DNA from 3 places in the Lysinibacillus sp. GW821-FHT14F06 genome. Region 2 is predicted to be linked to each of the others. Evidence: riboswitches for the same ligand, from Rfam matches in the RefSeq annotation. Region 2 holds a riboswitch; each other region holds the start of a gene.

Region 1 (8,470 bases), on a different contig from region 2:
TCCTGCTTAATAAAAATATTCTGAAAATTCAACAAGTAGGGTTTAGTATAACAATGAATACTATGAAAATACTATGTAAAAACAGACAAAGATAAGAACTATCCTTTGTCTGTTTTGGCTAATTTTATATTTTGTAAGTAAGAAAACATATAGATAGCAAGATTTAATTCGAACATAGTTTTCCCATTCTGCTCGTCAATCCCTATTAATGAAAAAATCGTTTGGAGTCTATATTTAATGGTGTTTAGGTGTACAAAGCATGCCTCAGCTGTTTTTTTTCGGTTTTGATTATGTTCAAAAAATAGCTTTAGTGTATATAACAAATCAGTTTTATGTTGATTATCGTATTCCATAATTGGTCCAAGCTTCAACTCAACATATTCTGCCATTTCCTGTGGGTCATTATTTAAAAAAAGTGTATAAGGTCCAAGTTTATCATAGGAAATGATGAATGGTGCCTGTTCTAGTGTCTGTAAATAGTCAATACACTTTGTGGAGTCCCGATATGAACTGAAAATGTTTTCAATTGTGTTAAAGTGTCTTCCGAGACCAACCATAAATGATAGTGAATTGTACTTTGTCGAGTCTTTTTCGAGGAGTACAAAAAAATATTGAATACGCTCTTTAAACTGTTCGACTGAAACTCGCAAATTGTTCATAAATAAAAAATGATAGTGTAATTCATGCTCCGAGATAAAAACTGGTAAGGAAAATAAGCGAGTTAAACGATATAGTAGTTTACTAAATTGGTGCTGCATTTTATTAGTCTGAGCAACATGATATGTACTTCCATCAAGTTGTAGAGTAGCACATAAGTAATGAGAAGTTTGTTGCACTTCTTGACGTTTATAAAAGGCATTGAAATTTGAGTTTAAAAGCTGTTGTAACAAATATCCGTCGTATTTAAAGGAATTTTCTAGCTCCTTTTCCTCCTCAGCTAACTGTAAGGCAAATAATGCACCTGCCTGTTCTACTGCAAATAAATCTAAAGGATCCATTTGTAAATGTTGATTCATCACAATCAGTAGTATTCCTATAACACCTCGTTCTGTATGGATAGGAAATAAGTAACTTACATACGTTTCATCTTTAAATGGTATGTATACTTGATGTCGTACACATTGCTGTACAACTGTATCAAGATGCTGTGATTTTTGCTCTTTTAAAATGTCAGTAGCAAGTTTAGCTACAGGAGATGATGCAAATAATAAATCGTAAAAATCTGTCATAATTGCTACAGATTGGCCTAGTAATGATGCAAGCGTATCAATCATATCGCTGAGTCGGCCACGTGTTAAGGAAACCTGTGTTAAAGCATTATAAATGCGCTTAGAGCGTTCGTTTTGAGTAAATAATTTTGCATTTTCAATAGCAATTGAGGATTGGTTTGCAAATGCCTGTAACATTGTTAAATCACTATTTTCAAACTGTGTATCTCCTGAAAAATTGACAATTGTTAAAACGCCTATACATGAATTACTTTTATCAAGAAGTGGAGCACAAACAGCACTTTTGGGATAAGTTAAATCACCAACTGCTTTTGTATAGTTTTCTTCGTACTGTGGAAATAAATCCGCCATGCTTTCTGAAACATCATTGCTAGAGTGAAATCTAAATGCTTGTTTTTGAGAGAATACCTTTCCAGTCATTCCTTCATTTGAGGCAAGGTGAATCTTTTTTAAATAAGCCAGGTCATAACCAATGGCATGCTTGGCAACTAGACGATTAGTTTCTGTATTCAACATAAACAATACCCCTGCATCAGCACCGTCTATCACATGAAGTACCTCATTCATCAATTTTTCTAATACTTGGTTAATATCGAGTGTTGAAGTTAGAACCTGCGCTGCCTTAACCAAGCTCATTAATTGTTTTTCACTATTTATTTTTAACAACCCCTCATCTGTAGTGCTAAACCCTATTTTAATATAAATCTGCTATGCCAAGTACAAATTAGAAAAAAGTTATAGAGTCAAAAAAAAGAATCTGCTGGAAAAAGATGAGCAGATTCTTTATTTGGGATGTATTATTTCTTATAGCTGTTTTTTGGAGAAGAGGGTGCTCCTTTCTTAGCCGCCATTACTTTTTTGACAATTGGTATAACGATAGGTGCTAATTTTACGGCGGTTTTGACAACTTTAGATACTTTCATAAAAAAACAGCTCCTTTTACTAATAGTTCTACCTGTTTATGTTAGAAATGAAACATTAACGAATAACGCGAACAGCTTGCACGATATTCCAAATAACAATCCCTAGTGAGACAAGTACGTAAATGGCAAATGATGCAAACCAAACAATCATAAATGTATTGCTACCTGCTTGTGGATCAAAAGTGTTAAATGATATGGTTGAGAAGACAAAGACAGCAAAGAAGATGATACCAAATACAAATGGGATTAAATGCGAAATAAGTGCTCGAATGGAGTGTCTTTTTACGTCACTATCTTTCGAAACAAAGTAAACAATTAATGGCACAATAAAGGGTGCGAAAAAAACGCTGAGATAACTAAAGGCAGATAAAATTTTTTGGTTCTCCATAGTTGTACCTCCTTTTTTAATATTTACGCATGAAAAACAGCAAAGTTTCAAAAAATATTGTGAAAGAGAGTTGTAATCATATCCGTATTTGCGTACAATGAGGTTGTTCAAATAAAAAGATGTAACGACCACAAGGGGAGCTGATGATGTCAGCTGAGACTGGGCACGTAATGCCTTAACTCTTTGAACCTGTAAGTTAACACTTGCGTAGGGATGTGGATAGAAACCGACACTTGTACGATGTGAGGCTCTGTCCTGGCATTGTTTTTTTTTGCCAGATAGAGTCAAAAAGTAAATATGATTTCTATTCCTTCTCTTGTATCCTACATCGGAACAAAGGAGAGAATAAAATGGACAAAAAAAGACTTTTAATGCTTGTGGAGATTGCGATTTTCGCAGCAATTGGCCTTGTGCTTGATCAGATTTCCTTTAAAGTATGGGCACAAGGAGGCTCTGTTAGTCTAGTGATGGTACCAATAATTTTGATAGCCTTTCGTTGGGGTCTTTTACCTGGTCTGACAACGGGCTTACTTATTGGTGTTATGCAAACAATGTTTGGTGCTACAGTAGTACATTGGTTACAAGGCTTACTCGATTATGGCGTTGCCTTCACAATAGTTGGCTTGGCTGCAATCGTACGTCGACCAGTGCTTGACGCTGCAAAAAATCAAAACAAAACGAAAATGGCACTGTATATTATTCTAGGAACTGTATTAGCAGGATTTTTACGCTATGCGGCACATACTATTGCTGGCGCGGTATTCTTCTCAGAGTATGCGGGCGATCAAAATGCATGGATTTATTCAATTATTTATAATGGTACGTATATGCTACCGGCTACACTTTTAACTGCCATTGTTGGTGTTCTGTTATTTACAGCAGCACCACAATTAATGCAGCGAAAATCATAAATACACAACCCTTCACAGTAGTGGAGGGTTTTTTGTATCGTTTTATTAGCTATTATAAAATTTACCCGCTGTGAATATATTATTACATTTCAGCACTTTGCAATTTATAAGGGCATACAATATTTAAAGCGTTTAGCGTTTTATGTCAAACAAGTTATGTTATATTAAAGAGTAGATATTAGATGAAAGGGACGTTAAAAATGATTGTAAAAACGCAAGAAGAGATTGAAGCCTTTAAAAAAATTGGCCGTATTTGTGCTGAAATTCGTGAGGCAATGAAGGCTGCGACAAAACCTGGTGTTACAACACTTGAACTCGATGAGATTGCTGGCCGTATGTTTGCTGAGGCAGGAGCAATTTCTGGACCTAAAGGAGAATATGACTTCCCAGGCTACACATGTATTAGTGTCAACGAGGAAGTAGCTCATGGTATTCCAGGAAAACGCGTAATTAAAGAGGGAGACATTGTCAACATTGATGTATCTGGTTCATTAAATGGCTATTTTGCAGATACGGGCATTTCATTTGTCGTGGGTGAAGGCTACGAGGATAAAGAGAAGCTGTGTCGTGTGGCAAAAAGTGCCTTTGATCGTGCAATGACAAAAGTAAAAGCTGGATCAAAATTAAATCAAATTGGTAAAGCCGTTGAGCGTGAAGCATATGCCAATGACTTAACTGTAATTATGAATCTAACAGGTCATGGCTTAGGGCTTTCCTTGCATGATGAGCCGAATCATATTTTAAACTATTATGATGCATGGGATTCTACAATCATGAAAGAGGGCATGGTGCTTGCGGTTGAGCCCTTTATCTCAGCAAAGGCAGAGCATATTGTGGAAGCTGGTGATGGCTGGACCTTCGTTACACCAGATAAATCACTAGTTGCTCAAATCGAACATTCAATTATTGTGACAAAAGACAAACCAATTATTTTAACTTCATTGGATGAGGCATAATATAAAAAATCCTGCTACCCCAATTATTTTTAGGGGGCAGGATTTTTTTTTATGAAAAGTATACCGACTAATAGTACACCACATAAAAATAAAGCAGCTGTTGTTACAAGTAGCTCTTCAAAACCATTATGTAACGCGATTCCAATATAAGCCCAAATAAATACAGATGGATACATAATATCGAAATGATGGAAGCGCATATGTAATGCGATGGCAACACCGATTGTTAATAAAATGACTGCCCATAGAGGGTTGCTAAGACCAAAGCCGTTCCATCCATAAGCTGTTAATGTAAAGCTTGTATCTGTCATCAAAGTAAATGTCGACCATGCATAGTAAATAGAGAAAGGGATACGTCCTGCCAACGACTTGTCGCTGTGAGGATATGTATTGTACAGCGAAAATACACAGAAGACTAAAAGTAGTGTGCTACCAAGAGAGGCGATAAATAACTCCTGATGCCACACGATTATTGTGAATATCTGCAATATACATATGCTGCTAAAAAGAACAGTCTGTTTAATTGTTGTCTTTTTAAAATTCATGACTAACCAAAAACCAAGTAACATGTAAATGGCGATCCAAATTACATGACTGACATTAAAAGGTGCAAATACAACAGGAAAACGATTAGAGATGTCTAACGAAGATTGACCATTTATTTTCATGAAAAAGGATGAAAAGGTTAGGATGACTGAGACAATATAAGTGATTGTCATCAAAAAAAATTGAGGCATATTTTCCTCTCCCTTCGTATTAAATTGTATAGGGAAAAGACAATTAAGTATAGGACTGCACTCTTTCCATTATAACGGAAATTCCCAATAATGTATCGCGTAGTTTCATTAAAATTATCTACTATTTACCATTTGTATAGGCATCTAAATGTTTCTTTAGTACAATAGGAATAATCCAAATAGAAGGAGTGAAGTTTTAATGGCTCAAAATTTAACAAATTTAGATTTATCTATTGAACTAGATAAAAAAATGTATAAAAAAAAGTTAAAAGTACTCCAATATGAAATGTTAAATGCACAACAATTTTTATTAAAAAATAAAATTGGGCTAATTTTAGTATTTGAAGGCATGGATGCAGCAGGTAAGGGAGGGGCAATCAAACGTTTAATTGAACGTGTTGATCCGCGAGGCTATGTGGTACATCCGATTTCTGCACCTCAGCCCCACGAACTGCGCTACAACTATTTACAACGATTTTGGAGAAAGCTTCCACAGCATGGACAAATCGCTATTTTTGACCGTTCATGGTATGGACGTGTTTTAGTGGAACGAATTGAAGGCTTTGCAACAAAGGATGAATGGTCTCGAGCTTATGAGGAAATGAATAACTTTGAAAAGATCTTAACTGCAGGGGATTACATAATCATTAAGTTTTGGCTTCATGTCTCAGATGAAGAGCAGCTCAAACGTTTTACTGAACGTGAGCAAAACCCTTACAAGTCTTGGAAGTTAACGGAAGAAGATTGGCGTAATCGCGATAAAACACCTAAGTATGTAGAAGCAGCAAATGATATGTTTGAGAAAACAGACAAAAAGAATGCACCATGGATTCTAGTTGCAGGGGACGATAAAAAATATGCACGTGTGCAGGTACTGCAAGAAACAATCGCACATATTGAACGAGAAGCACAGAAACGTGGGCTTCATTTAACAAATGTTTTAGACAAGGCTCAGTTAGAAGATGAGGAATCTTCAAACCTTGAAGTACTAAATGATAATTTGAAGAAGAAAAAAACAAAATAATAATTGTAAGATGCTGTGCAAACAAGACGAGCTGTTTTAGTTGTAGCAGCATCTTTTTTTACATACAATAAAGTGACTAACTTATTTTAGAGTGAAGCATGTACCAAGTAAGACAATTATCGGAAGGCTAGTGTGGAAAAATGGTGCTTAAAATTTGGAATTTATTAAGGAAAAAGGGTGGAAATGTGGTATCAATTCAAGGAGAGAAATGCTACATTCGCACATTCCAAGAAAAAGATGCACAAAGTTTAACTGGTCTCGTAAGCCGTAATAAATACTTTTGGTCTACATACGAGCCGTTACAACGACCTGAATATTATACAGTTGATGCTCAATATAAAAAAATTCAAGAAAGCCTATACTTAATGGACTCAAAAAGAGAATTTACTTTTGGGATTTACGAGCTTGGAACTAATAATTTAATTGGGCATATTGCGCTTTACGCAGTCAAACGTTTACCTTACTCAAGTGCTTTTGTTGGCTATGCGATGGATGAGATTTATATTGGGAAGGGGATTGTAACAGAGGCTGTAAAAATGGTTGTACGTTTTGCGTTTGACCAAGTAGGCTTACATCGTGTAGAGGCCTATGTGTCAACACAAAATAATGCTTCTATTCGAGTATTAGAAAAATCAGGATTTCAGCGTGAGGGATTGTTAAGGAAGCTTTTGTATATTAATGGTCAATGGGTAGATCATTACATGTATGCCTGTTTAGAGGATGAATAAAAGAAGAGTCTATCTTTCAAACAATGAAGGATAGACTCTTTTATCTGCATTGACTGTTGAACCTTTGTCTCAAAGCTTTGACAGGCTGTTAAAATAGTGTCTAGCCTTGATAATGACTTCCATCTTCGAGCAAATCAAGACGCCCTGTATTTGGATCAATAACTAATCCATGGACAGGAACATCCTTCACCATTAATGGGTGATTGCGAATAGTATCAACACTTTTCTTTACACTTGTCGCAACGTCGCCAAAGCCACGTAAAAATTCCTTTAAATCTAAACCAGAGTATTCCATCATCTTGATAGTTTCTGGGTTAATTCCACGATCCACCATTTTGCTAAGCATTGCTTCAGGATCAACTGCGCTCATACCACAGTCGTAGTGTCCAACAACGTACACCTCATCTGCTTGCAGCTCGTAAACTGCTACAAGTAAACTACGCATAATTGCACCAAAAGGATGACTTACTAATGCACCAGCACTTTTAACAATTTTTACATCACCATTACGTAAATTCATTGCTTTAGGTAATAGCTCTACAAGACGAGTATCCATACATGATAAAACAACGATGCGTTTATCAGGATACTTAGTTGTAATAAAAGGCTCATATTTTTTTTCTTGAACGAAATCTACATTAAACTTCAGAATATCTTGTAACATTGTCATGAAAGTTTGCTCCCTTCCCTACAAAAATATTTTAGAGCAAAACTTTAAATATGCAAATAATAATGACAATATTCACGCAATTTTTACGAAAAAGAAAGAAGTTTAGTAAATAATTTAGCGAATCGAAGGAAAGTTCATAAAAAAACAGCTACTAGAAAGCAGCTGTTTTTCAATAATATTAATATTTTTCTTTTGGTTTTGGATCTACAGTGACTGAAGATTTAGAATCTAAACCAACTTGTAGATAGTGGATGAAGAATGCCGTAGCAATTAATAGAACGGCTGAAAAGCCTAGGACAGTCGTTAAAAACATGATAAAAGTTCCTCCTTACTAAAAATAATCAAGTATATTATCTAAATTAATTATACAATAGGTTACTAGGAAAATCTAAGGATAATTTATGACATCAATAACATACCTTACCTAGAAAGAAATTAGTAGAAATGAATTACTTAAATTGCCCAATTACCATTGCGGAAAATAGGTTCTTTTTGCTCGTCTTTTGTAATACCATCTATATTCATTTGGTCAGAACCAATCATAAAGTCCACATGTGTTAAACTATGATTCAGTCCCTTTGTAAGTAATTCTTCAGTGGACATTTCTTTGCCACCCTCAATGCAAAAGGCATAGGCATTACCTATGGCTAAATGATTGGAGGCATTTTCATCGAATAATGTATTGTAAAATAATAGACCTGATTGAGAAATAGCGGATTCATGTGCTACTAACGCTATTTCACCAAGATAATGTGCTCCCTCATCTGTTTCGATTAGAGAGGTTAAAATTTCTTGTCCTTGCTCAGCTGCTATGTCAACAATTCGGCCATCCTTAAATGTTAGCTTGAAATTATTAATAATATTTCCACCATAGCTCAAAGGCTTAGTGCTTGTTACATAGCCG
Region 2 (8,470 bases):
TGATATTCCAAAATATGACTACCTATACATATGGCTTATACAACTTAATTTCCTCTACAAAATCAGGTATATCTATTGTAAAGGATTTCCTTAAGATGCCTATTATTCATGCCCTTATTATAGGGGTAGCGATGAATTATTTTGATATTGCAGTGCCACAATTTATTAAAATTCCAATAGATCATGTGGCAGAAGGTTTTATTGCTGTGGCATTAATCACGTTAGGTGCCCAACTATCACAACTTGAAATTAAATCCATGTTTAATAAAACCGTCATTATTAGCTGTTTTACACGACTAATTTTAGGACCAGCAGTTGCTTTACTCATTATTTATTTACTCGGCTTAGACGGGGTAGTGGCACAATCATTATTTATCGCTAGTGCTTTTCCAACATCCCGAAATAGCTCTAGTTTAGCATTAGAGTATGATATCGAATCAGCAACAGCTGCTCAAACTGTTTTATTTTCAACAATAGTGAGCTGTATTACAGTAACAATTGTTATTTATCTAGCAGAACTATTATTTCTTTCATAACATATGACGTAAAAAAAGGAATAGGCTTATGGCTTATTGCTTTTTTTTATGCTCAAAAAGTAAAATGAAGAAAATAATTAGAAAATATAAGGAAGTTTGTTAGTTATTGTAATTTTTAATATATACATAGGGTAAATAGGTGTTTAATCATAATATTGAAAGGGGCGTTCATAGCTTTGCGTAAAGGAATAGAGTTATGGAAGAAATTCATCATCTTATTAATAGTTATTATGGTTGCTTTTAGTGTTGCTCTTGGGCTTATTGTCTATAAGAGTACAAAAAACATAGTGGAGTTGGCATTAAAAGAGAATAGTATGATTTTAGCAAGAAATGTTGTGGGACAGCTTGATTCAGAGAGGTATGAGCAGCTAGTTACAAATCCAGATAACCGTTCACTGTATCTTGATTTACAGAAGGAGCTGACAACAATACTGAAAACCAATTATGTAACGTATATCTATGTGTTCAAGGGAACACCTGATGGTAAACAATCAATGGTGCTGGTGGATGCAGGAGATTTAAATAGTGAGGAAACCTACCAAATTGGAGATATTATGGAGGATATACCGTATGAAAGTGTTGTAAAAACAATTTCTAATAATGAGGATGGCTTTAGTGAGTTTGTTTCTGTAGAGGGGTGGGGAGATTTTATTTCTGCTTATGCACCTGTCAGAGCAGAAAATGGTGAAATTGTTGCATATGTTGGATTAGATATTGAGAGCTCCATTATTTACGGCATTCAAAAATCTGCTGTATCGAAGTACTTGCCTATTCTTTTAGGCATAGTCATTTTATTGAGTGTCGTTATGATGACGACATTGTATTTGTATATGCGAAAATCACTGAAGCCGATATTTATCATGAAACGAGCAACAATAGCCTTTACAGATGGAAATATGGCAGAAACTCAACATATATTGGATGAAATAAGCTTTGAGTCAAATGATGATATTTCAGATTTTAGTAGCAAATTTAAAGAAATGATGCAATCTATGCATCAAATTATCTCTAATCTATCGGGGATTGGCACAGATATTTCTAAGGCAACTGATAGTTTACAGGAGGTAGGGAATAATGTGCAGCACTCAAGTAACAAGCTCATTGAAAGTGCAGGAGGGATAGAGGAGAGTGTAGATCGACAAAGAGATCTAGCGACACATTCCTTTAAAACAATCGAAGAGATGACGTCAGGAATTATGCAGATTTCAGCATCTGTTTCTTCCGTTATGAAAAGCTCCTCCAATACAGCCGATCTTGTAAAGCAAAGTCAATCAGAAGCGGCAATGATTACGAATCGTATGAATGACGTGGCAGATTTGGTAACTCATACGGCAAATAATGTGAATGTTCTTGGTGAAAGATATAGTACAATCGAAGAAATGATAAGTGTTATTCAAAATATTGCCGATCAAACAAATTTATTGGCATTAAACGCGGCGATTGAGGCAGCGAGAGCAGGTGAGCATGGTAAAGGCTTTGCTATTGTCGCGGAAGAGGTGAAAAAGCTGGCCGAGATGACGAAGTTGTCAGCTGAGGATATTCGTCAGCATATATATGAATTTAAAATAGTAACAGAGACTGTGTTAAAAGAAATGGACCATAGTACTGTTGAAGTTAAAGAAGGAGCTCATTTAGTGATGGCCATTAGTAATGAGCTGGATCATTTGTTTGAAGCAGTAAAAGTAGTTGAGGAAGATGTTCAAAATGTTTTTGAGGTTACAAACACAATGTCCAAAAACACGAACGTCGTTTTATCGGCATTAGAGCAAACGAATGAGGCATCCGAGGCTGTCTTGTTGGAAACAAAAGAAGTAGCCGATGCATCAAAGTTGCAAGAATCATCATTGAGTCAGCTAAGTAGAACGATTCATGAATTAACGGAGCAGGTAAAGCGTTTAGAGTTTATGAAGCAAAAATATAAACTCTAAAGGAAAAATAGTGATGAAGCTTCCATCTCTTAGCAATATCTGTTACACTAGCATCAAACTTAATAGCATTAACTAGGGGAGTCTGATGAGTCAGGCTGAGAGGGAAACGCATAGAGGTTTCTTGACCCTTTGGACCTGATCTGGCTCATACCAGCGTGGGAAAGTTAAGAAATTATTGCGAGCTCTTTACAATGCGATAATTATACCTTATACAATCATAGCCGGATCCAAAAATTTTTGGATTCGGCTTTTTATTTTTTGGGGTGAGCTAGATTCGGTCCTTGTATGAATTTTCTATAAGGGAGAGAAGTAGGTCATGACAACAGTTAGCGAAAAGAACATTACCATTATGTCGAGCTTTGAGGGGAGCAAAAAGGTTTATGTAGAGGGATCAAGACCAGATATTTTAGTGCCGATGCGTGAAATTGCATTAAGTCCAACGACAGGAAGCTTTGGAGAAGAGGAAAATGCACCAGTTCATGTGTATGATACGAGCGGTCCATATACTGACCCTGCCTATAAGGTAGATATTACGAAGGGCTTACCAGCGTTGCGAAGTGAATGGATTAGAGAACGAGGAGACGTGGAGGAGTATGTCGGGCGTACTATTAAACCAGAGGATAATGGTTTCCGCATAGCTGATGATCCACGTATAAAAGAAAATATATTTCCTGATTTATCTAGAAAACCTCTACGTGCAAAAAAAGATAGAAATGTAACACAGCTTCATTATGCACGAAAAGGAGTAATTACTCCGGAAATGGAGTTTGTAGCTATTCGCGAAAATATGGACCCTGAATTTGTTCGCTCTGAAATTGCAGCTGGGCGTGCAATTATGCCTTCTAATATTAATCATCCTGAGGCTGAGCCAATGATTATAGGACGTAATTTTCATGTGAAAATTAATGCCAATATTGGGAATTCAGCAGTATCATCTTCTATTGCAGAAGAGGTAGAGAAAATGACATGGGCAACACGCTGGGGCGCTGATAATATTATGGATTTATCGACTGGAAAGCACATTCATACCACACGTGAATGGATTATCCGTAATGCCGCGGTGCCAGTTGGAACAGTGCCAATTTATCAAGCGCTTGAAAAGGTAAATGGTGTGGCTGAGGATTTAACGTGGGAGGTGTATCGTGATACGTTAATTGAGCAAGCAGAGCAGGGTGTTGATTATTTTACGATTCATGCGGGTGTACTATTACGTTATGTGCCATTAACAGCTAATCGTGTGACAGGCATTGTGTCACGTGGAGGTTCAATTATGGCACAGTGGTGCTTATATCATCATCAAGAGAATTTTTTATATACACATTTTGAAGAAATCTGTGAAATCATGAAAACATATGATGTTGCCTTTTCATTAGGGGATGGTTTACGTCCTGGATCGATTGCAGATGCCAATGATGAGGCTCAGTTTGCAGAGCTTGAAACGTTAGGTGAATTAACACAGATTGCATGGAAGCATGATGTACAGGTGATGGTGGAGGGACCAGGACACGTGCCAATGCATTTAATTAAAGAAAATATGGACAAGCAGTTAGAGGTGTGTAAGGAGGCTCCTTTCTATACTTTAGGACCACTGACAACAGATATTGCACCAGGCTATGACCATATTACATCAGCTATTGGTGCTGCAATGATTGGATGGTTTGGTACGGCAATGCTATGTTATGTGACACCAAAAGAGCATCTGGGCTTACCAAATCGAGAGGATGTTCGTGTAGGGGTGATTACGTATAAAATTGCTGCACATGCGGCTGATTTAGCGAAGGGGCATCCTGGAGCACAGCAGCGAGATGATGCGCTTTCAAAGGCACGCTTCGAATTCCGCTGGCGCGATCAATTCAACCTTTCTTTAGATCCAGAGCGTGCAGTTGAATACCATGATGAAACATTACCAGCAGAGGGAGCAAAAACTGCGCACTTTTGTTCAATGTGTGGGCCCAAGTTCTGTAGTATGAGAATCTCCCAGGATATTCGTAATTATGCAAAAGAAAAAGATGTAAATACGACGGAGGCAATACATCAAGGAATGCAGGAAAAGGCTGAGGAATTTAAGAAAGCAGGCAGTCAGATTTATCAATAATATTGTCATGAAAGGTTTGTGTTTATTTAGGCACAAACCTTTTTCGTTGAATAGAAAACTCCACGTGAAATGTTGCTCACATGGAGTTAAAGTTGGATTTGGATATCAATAATAGATGGAAAAATTAAACGTTAGTTGGTTGTTTTACGTATGGGTTAGTAAGATCCATACCTTCTAATGAAAGACCCATTGCTTTTGCTACACCCTCACCATATGCTGGATCAGCTAAATAGCAGTGAAGGATGTGGCGACGTTTGATGAACTCTTCAACAGGTGCCATATCATTTGCTGTATTTTCGAATAGGCGTTGTTGTTCTTCAGCAGTCATTAGGCGGAATAGTTTTCCTGGCTGCTCGAAGTAGTTGTTATCATCTTCACGGAAGTCATGGATACCTGCGTTACCATCAATACGTAATTCAGGCTCTTTATAGTCTAAGTTGTGCTCCCATTCGCCATAGCTGTTTGGTTCATAGCCTAATGTTGAACCAAGGTTGCCGTCAAAACGCATAGCGCCATCACGATGGAAAGTACGGAATGGGCATTTTGGTGCGTTTACAGGAAGCATATAGTGGTTCACGCCTAAGCGATAGCGTTGTGCATCTGCATATGCAAAGATACGGCCTTGTAACATTTTATCTGGAGAGAAGCTAACTCCAGGAACAATGTTAGACGGTGCAAATGCTGCTTGCTCAACCTCAGCAAAATAGTTGTCTGGGTTTTTATTTAATTCGAATTCACCTACAGGAATTAATGGGAAATCTTTTTTATACCATACCTTTGTTAAATCAAATGGATTATATGGTAGTTCACGAGCTTGTTCTTCAGTCATTACCTGAATGTACATTTTCCATTTAGGGAAGTCACCTTGCTCGATAGCACCATATAGATCACGTTGTGACGATTCACGATCTTTACCAACTACTTCCTCTGCTTCAGCACCTGTTAAGTTTTTAATACCTTGCTCTGTGCGGAAGTGGAATTTTACCCATACACGCTCATTTTCAGCATTGATAAAGCTATACGTATGAGAACCAAAACCATGCATATTGCGGTAACCAGCTGGAATACCACGGTCAGACATCACTATTGTGACTTGGTGAAGAGCCTCTGGTAGTGAAGTCCAGAAATCCCAATTTGAGTTTAAGTTTTTCATATTTGTACGTGGGTCACGTTTTACCACGTGATTTAAATCTGTAAAGTGTAATGGGTCGCGGAAGAAGAATACAGGCGTATTGTTACCAACTAAATCCCAGTTACCTTCTTCTGTATAAAATTTAAGGGCAAAGCCACGAATATCTCGCTCAGCATCTGCTGCACCGCGTTCACCTGCAACTGTAGAGAAGCGTGCAAACATTTCTGTTTTCTTTCCAATCTCAGAGAAGATTTTTGCTTTTGTATATTGAGTAATATCATGCGTTACAGTGAAAGTACCAAATGCACCTGAACCTTTTGCGTGCATACGACGCTCAGGAATAACTTCACGGTTGAAGTTCGCTAATTTTTCAACTAGCCATACATCTTGAAGTAACAGAGGACCTCTTGGACCTGCTGACATGGAGTCATGGTTACTTACTACTGGAGCACCACCTGCTGTTGTAAAACGACGGCTACGATCATTTGCGTTTGTCATAATAGTTTACCTCCTGAAAAAAATTGTGAGTCAAACTCTTCATCAATAACTATAACAAATATAAACTAGAATTGCTAGTACATTATAATAATTATCGTTAAAGAATTTTTATTGTAAGATATAAACTATTATTATATGTGTAAAGAAGTAGAATTATGCATAATTTCACTACCCAAAACAGTGCTTTTCAAAACATTATTAGGAGTACGAAAGGGAAAATAAAAGCTTTTTCATTGATTTTTTCTCTATCGTGCTCAATTAAAACATCCAGCAAACTCATTCTATTGAAATATCATTCCTGAATTATAGGGATGAATCAAAATGCTTGTATATTAAATATAATGTAAATAAATCACTGTTTTCTTAGACAGAATTGAAAATAAGGTATGCTAAATGAAAATTCATTAATAGGATTTTCGATAGCGATTGGGTGTCATGCCTATCTGCTGTTTAAAAATTTTAATGAAATAATTTGGATCTTCAAAACCATTTAATTGTGCAATCTCGCTAATAGCAAAATCTGTTTCCACAAGCATTTTTGTAGCATTATGAATTCGAGCCTGTTGTAGGTAGCGCTTAAAGGGCAATCCTTGCTTCTTCGAAAAAATCGTACTTAAATAATTGGGACTAATCCCTAATTTATGGGCAACGAAGGGTAAAGATAATCTGCTATCCTGAAACTGTTGATAGATAATTTCTATTGCCAGCTCTACATAATCTGTTCTTTTTTCCATTCGTGCCTCACGAGCCAGCTCAATAAGCCTTTGTGTAAATAAAATGATGCCATTTAGTATGGTATAAAAAATAGGATGTTCGATAATTAAATGAAAAAGCTGTCGGTAATTTTGCTCAATAGCAGCTTTCTCATGCAATTTATACTTCAGCATGAAGCGGCGAATTTGAGCTAAGACACTAGTTAAATGAATACGTAAGTCATCTTGCTCGTAATAAATTCCTTCATTGGATAGCTGATATAAAAATGTTTTAACGGCTTCAAGATTGCCTTCCTCCAAACTACTAATTAGTAATTGCTGCTCCTCTGGTGTTAACAAAGGATCAAATGGCTGAGTTTCAAATTGTTTACTTGCATAAAAAATATGCCCGAACCCCTCGTAAAAGCTTTGATGAAGGGCACGCTTTGTGAGGATATACATATTCTTAAGAGTTGTAGGTTCTCCATCATATATCCCAATATTTAAAGAGCTATTGCTTGTTAAACGCCATTCCTTTAACAGTGTTCGTACATCCTTTTCCACGATTTTTATATCATTTGTTTGAAATAAGCAGACAATACTATCAGATAATGGGTAGACTTGCATATGATAGTGAATTGCTGTTTGTTGTAGCCAGTTAAATAGCTTGCTTAATGTTTCTGAATGCTCAGGCTCAATCATTGTAAAATGTCTAGCCGTCTCTATGGAGCTAGGCTTACTATCTATAAATAACTGATAATAAAAGGATTCGTCTGTAGCCTCCTCAACAGCATTAAATTCTTGTGGTGTACGAAGAGAGAGAGTTGCAAGCTTTTGCTTTAATACTTCTAAATCAATGGGTTTTACAAAAAGGTGCTGCACCTGTAAATTAATGGCTTTTAAGGCATTTTTAAATAAGGGCTCTGTAGTTATTGCTAAGATCGCCCCAGAATATTTCTGAAAAACATGATTTAGAGCAGTTAAACGATTATTTGGGAATAAATCAATATTCAATAGGATTGCGTCAGGCTCGAATTGCTGGATGCTTTGAGGTGCCTCAGACATAATCGTACACATTTCAATTGTTACATCTCCGGGAAAATACGTATGTAAAAACCAGCGAATACCAGAAAGCTCAGCAGGATCTCTATCTATTAATAACAGCCTCATCACAATCAACCTTTCGTAAAATAATCTTGTTTCGTAAAAAAGTACGATTATATTCATAAAAATAACATAAAAATCTGAAGAAAATCATGTTTCTTGCATTAAAATTCTCTATTTTCTGAAAAAAGTAGTTAGTACAATGTAAATAGAGTAATCTCCATTAATCTTCTTGCAGAAATCGTTTTCAGCGTGAAAGTGAAAAGAGTTAATGGATTAAAAATATTTTTACATAGCCATAAAGGGAATAGGGGGATGTCATATGAAGTCAATCATCGAGCTTGATGGCAATACATTAACTAGAAAGCAAATAGAGGAAATTGTTAAAGGTCATGCAACGGTAACGCTATCTACAGAAAGTATGGAGCGTATCCGTTTAAGTAGAGAGCGTATTGAAAAACGTTTAGCTGAAGGGCAAACGATTT
Region 3 (8,470 bases), on a different contig from region 2:
CATTAGCATTGTTGCTTTTACTCCCATTATTTATGTATTTTAGCTGGACCTATTGGCGAGAGCGTCAGCGCTTGAAAAAGAGCCATATAACAGTGCTAGGGATTCGTATTCTAGCAGTCAGCTGCTTAGTTTTTGCGCTTGCAGGTCCTTATATTTTATTACCTATAAAGGAAGAACAAATATTATTTATGGTAGACCGTTCTGCTTCTATGAATGGCACAGACGGTGAGATGGTTAAATTTATAGAGGAAAGTTTACAGTCGAAAAAGGATGAACAGCTTGCAGGGATTTATTCTTTTTCATCAACACTGCAAACAGAAGCGATTTTATCGAAGTCATTAAAGGAAGTGCCGAAGTTTACAAACATAGGAGCAACAGATCAAACAAATATTGAACAAAGTCTACAGCTTGCTTCAGGGATTGTTAATTCAAAAAAGGCAACACGGTTGGTCCTTTTAACAGATGGCAATGAAACAAAAGGCAATGCCTTAGAGTTTGCTTCGAAATTTAAAGGGTCCAATATAAGCGTTGATGTTGTTCCATTTCATCAAGCAGTTTCTACAGATGTATCACTGAACAGCTTTGTAACCCCACAGGTTGCATATGTGGGTGAACAGCAGCAATTAGTTACTGAAGTTCATGCAACAGCGGCTAGCAAAGGAGAGCTACTATTATATGAAAACGACAAACTTGTTCACCGTGAGACTGTAGAGCTTGCACAAGGCTCCAATGTATTTACCTATAAACATACAGCTACAGCAGAGGGTCTAGTAAAGTATGAAGCTGTTGTACAGGTAGAGCAGGATGCCATATTTGAAAATAATAAACTAACAAGCGTTACAATGGTACAGAGTGAACCACATTTATTAATTGTTAACGGTTATGATAGCGCATCACCTGTAGCAGCCGCTCTTGGGAGAAAATCCATCTCCTTTGATGTTATAGATGCTCAAAGTTTGCCAAATGAGCTTTCTAGTTATCTACAGTACAATGCTATTATTTTTGATAATGTGCCAGGACATCTAGTGGGCGAGGCCAAAATGAATGTGATAGAGCAGGCAGTAAAAAACTTTGGCGTAGGCTTTACGATGGTTGGTGGCGAAAATAGCTTTGGCTTGGGCGGCTATTTTAAAACACCAATCGAAACTTTACTACCTGTTGAAATGGAGATTAAAGGGAAGGAACAATTGCCTTCATTAGGGCTGGTTATCGTGCTTGACCGCTCTGGTAGTATGTCAGGAGCGAAGCTGGAGCTCGCTAAGGAGGCGGCAGCTCGTTCTGTTGAAATGTTGCGAGATGAAGATACGCTCGGCTTCATTGCCTTTGATGATCAACCTTGGGAAATTATCGAAACAGGACCACTTGAAAATAAGGAAGAAGCTGTGGATACGATTTTGTCTGTAACGCCAGGCGGTGGGACAGAGATTTATGGGTCACTTGCTAAGGCCTATGAGAACTTAACAGATTTAAAGCTACAGCGAAAGCATATTATTTTATTAACGGATGGACAGTCACAGCCAGGAAATTATGAAGACTTAATCGCTGAAGGAAAAGAGAGTGGCGTAACATTGTCTACTGTAGCAATTGGACAGGATGCAGATGCCAATTTACTTGAAGCACTTAGTGAAATGGGCAGCGGACGATTTTATGACGTTGTTGATGAGCAGACCATCCCTTCTATTTTATCCCGTGAAACGGCAATGATTTCACGCACATATATTGAGGATAACCCTTTCTATCCAACCATCTATAACGCATCTGGTTGGAACACGTTATTTGCAAATGGTGTACCTCAAATGAATGCTTATATCGGAACAACAGCGAAGCAGGGGGCCTCTGTAATTGCGGAAAGCGAGAAAGAGGATCCGGTGCTAGCACAGTGGCAATATGGACTTGGCAAGACATTTGCCTTTACTTCCGATTCGACAGGGAAATGGACAGGTGATTGGGCAAGATGGCAGGATTGGGGAACGTTTTGGCAAACGCTTATTTCTCAAATGCTCCCAAGCTATAATGATGTTGCCTACGATGTACGTTTAGAATCGGATGGTTCATTTATTATTACAGATCCAACTAATGAAGCAGCATTTTTAGATATAGTTGCTGTCAATGAAGCAGGAGAAGAACTTGAAACACAGCTTGAGGCCATTTCAGCCTCTCAGGTTCGGGCAGTTGTGCAAGCAGAGCCAGGACTCATTTTCTTCCGTATTGCTGATGAAGATCAAGCTATTTATCAGGCAGGAATAAGTGTACCTTATAGTGCTGAATATGAGTTACGACCAGTAAATGATAAGCTGGTGGAAGAACTGACAAAGCAAACAAGCGGCTCAGTTTTGAAAGAACCGAAGGAGGTATTTCGTGAATTTACGAAGAAAGGCGCAGACCGTCAAAATATAGCAACATGGCTTATATTAGCAGGTATGTTACTTTTCTTCATCGATATTACAATCCGACGCTTTGGCTGGGGCTTCTTTGCTAAGTCTAAGAGAAAAGAGCAGCCTGTAGAGAATAAAACCATACAGGCAGAGGATACGAATGTTGCTCAGTTATTAAAGGGCATGAAGAAACGATAATTTAGATTAAATGACAGTGCAAAATGATTAATTATTTTGCACTGTTTTTTTGTTTTGTACTCGCTATGGGGGTGGTTCACTGAAAAATGATCTTCGAAAATGGAGAGGAAAGAAATCCCTACTCTAAAAATTTAATGAAAATTTTTAATAAGTATAGTATTTCGTAGACTACTAGCAACGGCCATACCTAAAAAAGCACCAATAATACTAGAGGTTAAAAAGGCAGGCATGAAAAACATTGCTACGACGGACGTCCCCATTAAGATATATGCATATGGTACTGCAATGAGAGAAGCAATGATCCCAGTCCCTACAATTTCACCAATCCCTGCTAGCAAAGGTTTACTACTGTATTTATAAGCCAACGCTGCACAAAAAGCACCAATAACACTGCCAGGAATGGCTAATAGGGAGCCTGTCCCTGTTAGAATTCGAATAATCGCCGTAATAAGGGCAATGATGACGGCTGGTACTGGGCCGAGTAGAATGGCACCGATGACATTGATGGCATGTTGTATTGGATAAGCTCGCGCAATCCCTGTTGGAATTGAAACGAAGGTAGAGCCTGCTACGGCAATGGCCACTAATAAAGCCATGATTGTTAATTTTCGAACTGACATAAATTACACTCCTTTGAAATATTATCGCGCTAAACTGGCGAACACAAAAAGACCGCTTCCTGAAAACAATAGGAAGCGGCCTTGCATTTACATATTAAAAAGCAAGATGTCGCCACTTCCCTCCGCTAGTATGAACTAGATCAGGTTCAAAGGGTCCATATATGATAATATACGTCTCAGTCTTTTAAAGACTCCCCTAGTGGTAATAATTATTTAATTTTTGTTTAGCATCGTAACAAGATAAATGTAACATACTACTAATAATAGTCAATAACTTTTCAGATTATTTAGAATCAGGCTGCATAAGATGTGGTGCCTTTTTCATTGTCCAAATAAGGGCAAGGAAGAAGCAAGTCATCAAAATTATAGCACCAAATATATAAGGGCTATTCATATTCCAATCGAATAAAATACCTGCCAATGCTGGACCAATCATATTCCCAAGACTCATATAGGCATTATTTAGACCTGCAGCAAATCCTTGCTCATTTTCAGCAAGCTTAGAGATCAATGTGTTAACAGCAGGACGAATTAATGTTGTGGCTGTCGAGAAGATTGTCGCAACAACTAAAATAAGGGCAAACCCAGATACGAATAATATTAAGTAGATAGATACGGCAGCAATAAATAAATTGACTAATACGACCTTCATTTCACCGTAGCGATTAAAGAGTGGTGTAATGACAAACATTTGTACAACTACACCAAAAGCACCACCCACTACTAAAATAATAGCAATATCTCCAGGTGTATAATGAAACTTATCTGTAACAAATAATGATAAAGTCGTTTGGAAATTAGCAATTCCGAACGAGAATACCATCATAATAATAAGCATAACAAAGTAAGGCATATGTACTGAACGTACCATTTGTTTTGCAAGATTGTCTTGCTTATGCATTTTTTGTGCTGCGTTTGGTTTAGTAGATGGTAATAAAAAGAACGATAAAATAGCAGCTAAAATAGCAGCCGCTCCAGCTGTATAGAATGGAAAATGTAAGCTGACTTGTGATAAGAATCCACCAATACCTGGCCCAATCATAAAGCCAAGAGACATGGCAGCACCGAGCATCCCCATCCCTTTTCCTCGTTCTTCATATGTTGTAACATCTGCTACAAATGCCATAATAGGAGGTGCAACAAAGGCTGATCCAAGACCACCTAAAAAGCGTGCTAAGAAGAGCATCCACACTTCTGTAGAGAGCCCAAAACCGATTTGTGCAAGTCCTGTTAGTATCAGTCCGAAAATTATTAGATTTTTTCGACCATACTGATCCGAAAGATTCCCAGCAATTGGAGAAAAAACGAATTGAGCAAAGGCGAACGTTGCAATAAGCATGCCTAGAACTTGTCCTGCAGCACCAAATATTCTTAAATACTCAGGCATGACAGGAATAATAATCCCAATACTCCCCATTGCGATAAACATATTAAACATTAAAATATACAAAGCCGCCTTATTAGACTTCTGCTGGGTCATCGAATACCCCCTTTTCTAATCAAATATAGTACAGTCTATCACAAAGAAAAATGGTTTGCTATTAGTTAGGATTACACTAAATAGTGGACCAATTGTTTATTCTTAAACTAATAAATGATAAATATTTTGCAATAATAATTAAGTATTCAATTAGTAAATTCCACAAGTTTATTTGTGGAATTTACTTTTTATCTTGTAGTGAATTAGGGGTTACATCATTTGTTCTTATGTTAATCTTTTTATGTCAACTGTATGACAAAAATTGTAATAATTAGCGCCTTATATATGGTTGATATTTCCCTAATAATTCCTGTAATAACGGCTAATTACTGATCTACAAGAAGCGATCATAAGCCGAAAATCCGAGAGAAATTGATATTAAAAAGGAGAGGAAATGAAATGGTAACTATTCAAGCAGCGATGGAAAATTTAAAAGAATTAGGTATTAACCCAGTAACAGCAGTTATTGGGTCAACCCAACAGCTATTTCAATGGGATGAAAAAAAAGTCAATGATTTAAAGGGGTATTTAATCTCCCAAAATTTTAAACATCATTATGAAAACAATAGCTTTTATCGAATGTTATGCGAGGATAGCGGCGTTACACCTGCCGATATACAAAGTCTAGATGATATACAAAAAATTCCACTTATTCCGGTAACAAGTTTTAAAAGACCTGACTCTCATTTATTATTATCAACATCTTTAGAGAACATTGAATTTGAAATGCGAAGTACAGGAACAAGTGGTATACCAAGTATATCGAGAAGGGATGCTGAAACATTAAACAATTGCGTGTTTAGTATTTACGCAATGTATAGAGAGATGTTTGCCTTCTCTCGTGGAGCTGGTCTCTTCTTATTCCCATCTCCAGAAGAAATGCCAGAGATGGGAATGGTAAAAGTATTAAATATGCTCTCAGGTTTGTTTGATGCAACTAGATGTCTTGTTAAGAGAGCATCCTTCAAGCCTAAAGAGGCAATAGAAACTTTAGAAAAATGGCAAAACATTCATACACGCCACATCGTAGGACCTCCATTTTTAATTTATAAACTGGTCAATTATTTAAAAACAAATAATATTCATTTGAAGTTAGATCAAAAGACGATGATTATCAATCTAGGAGGCTGGAAACGCTTTTCTGGTATGGAGATACCTAGGGAACAATACAATAAAGAATGTGCTGAATTTTTAGGTATTCCTGAAGAAAATATAAGGGATATGTATGGATTAGTTGAATCTAATATTTTAGCTATCGAATGTGAGAAACAGTCTAAGCATGTACCACCTTGGGTTCATTTTTCATTAAGAAATCCAAAAAATTTAGCGGAAGAGGTACCACAAGGAAAAAGAGGAGTTTTAGCAATATTTGACCCTACGTCCTTGTCATATCCAGGATTTATTCAAACTGAGGATTTAGTGTATTTAAAGAAAGAAAATACATGTGAATGCGGAAGAAATGGTCAGAAGGTGGTATATCTTTCTAGAGTAGCAGGTGCAGAAATAGGTTGTTGTGCCATTAATTTAGAGAAGCATATGGATGCCGCAGAAGAAAAAAATGAAATGGCAGAAGTATAAGAGAGGATTCTAAACATGTACAATTCTATCATTGTTGATTATTTTAGCAACCCTCGACATTCAGGTGAATTGACTGATGCAAATATGGAATTAAAAATTGGTAACTCTGTTTGTGGAGATACAATTTTAATGAGCGTTAAGGTAGAAAATGGAAAAATATTCGATGCGAAATATAAAGCTTATGGTTGTGCTACATCTTTAGCAACAGCTGATATATTTGCAGAATATATCATTAATAAATCAATAGAAGAAATTAAGCAGCAACCGCAACATGAGATTGATAAAATGCTAGGGGAGTTAGAGCCTCCACAAATGCATTGTTTGAATATTTTACATGAGTTATTTGAGCAAATACGTTCGGCGGCTTAGGAGGCTTTTATGATAGGAAGGTATTTTGATTATAATGCCACTACCCCTCTTCGGGAGGAAGTGGCTTCTACTATGATAGAAAATATAATGCTATTTGGTAATCCCTCTAGCACGCATTCCTTTGGGCAGTTAGCCAAATTAAAAATGGAAGAGGCACGCTCACATGTTGCTACAGTAATCAATGCAGAAGAGACAGATATATTTTTTACTTCTGGCGGTACAGAGTCTATTAACACTGCATTGAAAGGATATTTCTTTTCAAATGATAAGCGCCCATTTCATATCATCACTTCTAAAATCGAGCATGCTGCAACCTTGGAAGTATGTCGATATTTATCTACCCTTGGTGCTGAAATTACCTATTTACCTGTTGATACTAATGGCTTCATAGCTATTGAAGATTTAAAAAACGCTATACAAGAGAATACAGCGCTTGTTTCAATCATGTTTGCCAATAATGAAATCGGCTCAATTCAACCAATTCAAGAGATGGTGAGAGTTGTTAAAAATATCAATAGCAATATTATCTTTCATGTTGACGCTGTACAGGTGATAGGCAAAATCCAGATAGATGTTCGGGACTTAGGAGTGGATGCATTATCGATGGCTGCCCATAAAATATATGGTCCTAAGGGCATAGGTGCATTGTACTTGAAAAACGGTGAACGTAAATTAGATCAGCTTCTTCATGGCGGTGGACAAGAAAAAGGTTTTCGTGGTGGTACAGAAAATCTTTTAGCTATTATTGGTTTTGGTAAAGCCTGTGAAATTGCAAAAAGAGAACTAAAGCCAAATGCTAATAAAATAATCACATTAAGATCTTATTTCCTAGATAAATTAGAGAATTCGATTGAATACTATGAAATTAATGGTTCTGTGTTAGGTGAGAATTTATTACCAAGTACTATTAATATATCTTTTGTGAATATACGAGCAGAAGCATTAGCTGTTCTATTAAGTCAAACATATGGTATTGCAGTATCTATTGGTTCTGCCTGTAGTGCTGATAAAGCTAATTTATCTCATGTATTGTTAGCACTTGGCTTATCTGAGGATAGAATAAAATCGTCTATCCGTATTAGCTTTGGTTATTACACGGACTACAAGGATATAGATTATTTTATTGAAAGTCTAAAAGCATCTGTTAACCGTCTACGAAGTATGCTCCCAGTTGGATAGAAAGGAGTCAGTAAGGTGGAGAATTTAAAAATTGTGGCACCTGTACGATCAAAATTTATGATGGAAGAAATGATAGAGGCTGGTGCAAATGAAATATATTTTGGCGTTTCAACTCCGCTTTTTCAACAACTATCATTTGATAATAAATTTAAAACTGTTGCAGATTATCCTGCCCACTTTTCAGATTGGGAGGAAGTAGACAGCATAATTGCTTTAGCAAAAGCGAACAATCTTAAAGTTATATTCATGGCCAATACCTCATACATCCCTACTGGCTTTGAAAAAGACTATCAAAAGCATGTTTATAAAGCGCTTGAAAAAGGTGTAGATGCTATTACAATATCTTCCATGCAATCCTGCCATCTACTTAATCCTTTGGAAAAGGACATACAAATTATTTCAGGCTCACAATTAGCACCAGTAAATAAATACGGAGCCGAACTATTGAAGGAATCAGGTGTCAAAAGGATAACATTGTCCCAATCAATGACATTAGAAGAGATTCATGAACTTCAAGATTTAGATGTGGAGCTGATGATTACAGGGAATTTTGGCACTGGTAGTATGGCTGGAAGCTGTCGTTTATGGGAAAGCCCAAATAATCTTGAAATTGGGGAAGGGATCAGAACTTTATATCGAGTTTTATCTTCACTAAACACAAACAGTAATCA

What was found. A riboswitch is a leader RNA that binds a small molecule or an ion and turns the genes downstream of it on or off. The one in region 2 is predicted to bind thiamine pyrophosphate.
Region 1: it holds a riboswitch for thiamine pyrophosphate, as region 2 does, so the genes downstream of both, thiT (energy-coupled thiamine transporter ThiT) here and thiC (phosphomethylpyrimidine synthase ThiC) in region 2, are expected to answer to the same signal.
Region 3: it holds a riboswitch for thiamine pyrophosphate, as region 2 does, so the genes downstream of both, thiW (energy coupling factor transporter S component ThiW) here and thiC (phosphomethylpyrimidine synthase ThiC) in region 2, are expected to answer to the same signal.

Annotation. Positions count from the first base shown of each region.
Region 1 is NZ_JBXAPF010000008.1:133,471-141,940, forward strand. Features, by position in the region: gene AC1RNS_RS10120 (helix-turn-helix domain-containing protein) at 99-1,895, opposite strand; gene AC1RNS_RS10125 (hypothetical protein) at 2,027-2,152, opposite strand; gene AC1RNS_RS10130 (magnetosome magnetite crystal formation protein family) at 2,208-2,540, opposite strand; TPP riboswitch at 2,664-2,771, shown strand; gene thiT (energy-coupled thiamine transporter ThiT) at 2,891-3,451, shown strand; gene map (type I methionyl aminopeptidase) at 3,652-4,407, shown strand; gene AC1RNS_RS10145 (TspO-related membrane protein) at 4,437-5,144, opposite strand; gene AC1RNS_RS10150 (polyphosphate kinase 2 family protein) at 5,344-6,168, shown strand; gene AC1RNS_RS10155 (GNAT family N-acetyltransferase) at 6,309-6,896, shown strand; gene AC1RNS_RS10160 (beta-class carbonic anhydrase) at 6,997-7,566, opposite strand; gene AC1RNS_RS10165 (hypothetical protein) at 7,745-7,879, opposite strand; gene AC1RNS_RS10170 (aminopeptidase) at 8,020-8,470, opposite strand, start outside.
Region 2 is NZ_JBXAPF010000023.1:60,616-69,085, forward strand. Features, by position in the region: gene AC1RNS_RS18460 (AEC family transporter) at 1-536, shown strand, start outside; gene AC1RNS_RS18465 (methyl-accepting chemotaxis protein) at 713-2,464, shown strand; TPP riboswitch at 2,529-2,643, shown strand; gene thiC (phosphomethylpyrimidine synthase ThiC) at 2,781-4,559, shown strand; gene AC1RNS_RS18475 (catalase) at 4,684-6,189, opposite strand; gene AC1RNS_RS18480 (helix-turn-helix domain-containing protein) at 6,594-8,051, opposite strand; gene hutH (histidine ammonia-lyase) at 8,308-8,470, shown strand, end outside.
Region 3 is NZ_JBXAPF010000019.1:65,053-73,522, forward strand. Features, by position in the region: gene AC1RNS_RS16705 (VWA domain-containing protein) at 1-2,573, shown strand, start outside; gene thiW (energy coupling factor transporter S component ThiW) at 2,705-3,193, opposite strand; TPP riboswitch at 3,294-3,401, opposite strand; gene AC1RNS_RS16715 (MFS transporter) at 3,477-4,673, opposite strand; gene AC1RNS_RS16720 (LuxE/PaaK family acyltransferase) at 5,073-6,251, shown strand; gene AC1RNS_RS16725 (iron-sulfur cluster assembly scaffold protein) at 6,267-6,620, shown strand; gene AC1RNS_RS16730 (cysteine desulfurase family protein) at 6,630-7,799, shown strand; gene AC1RNS_RS16735 (peptidase U32 family protein) at 7,815-8,470, shown strand, end outside.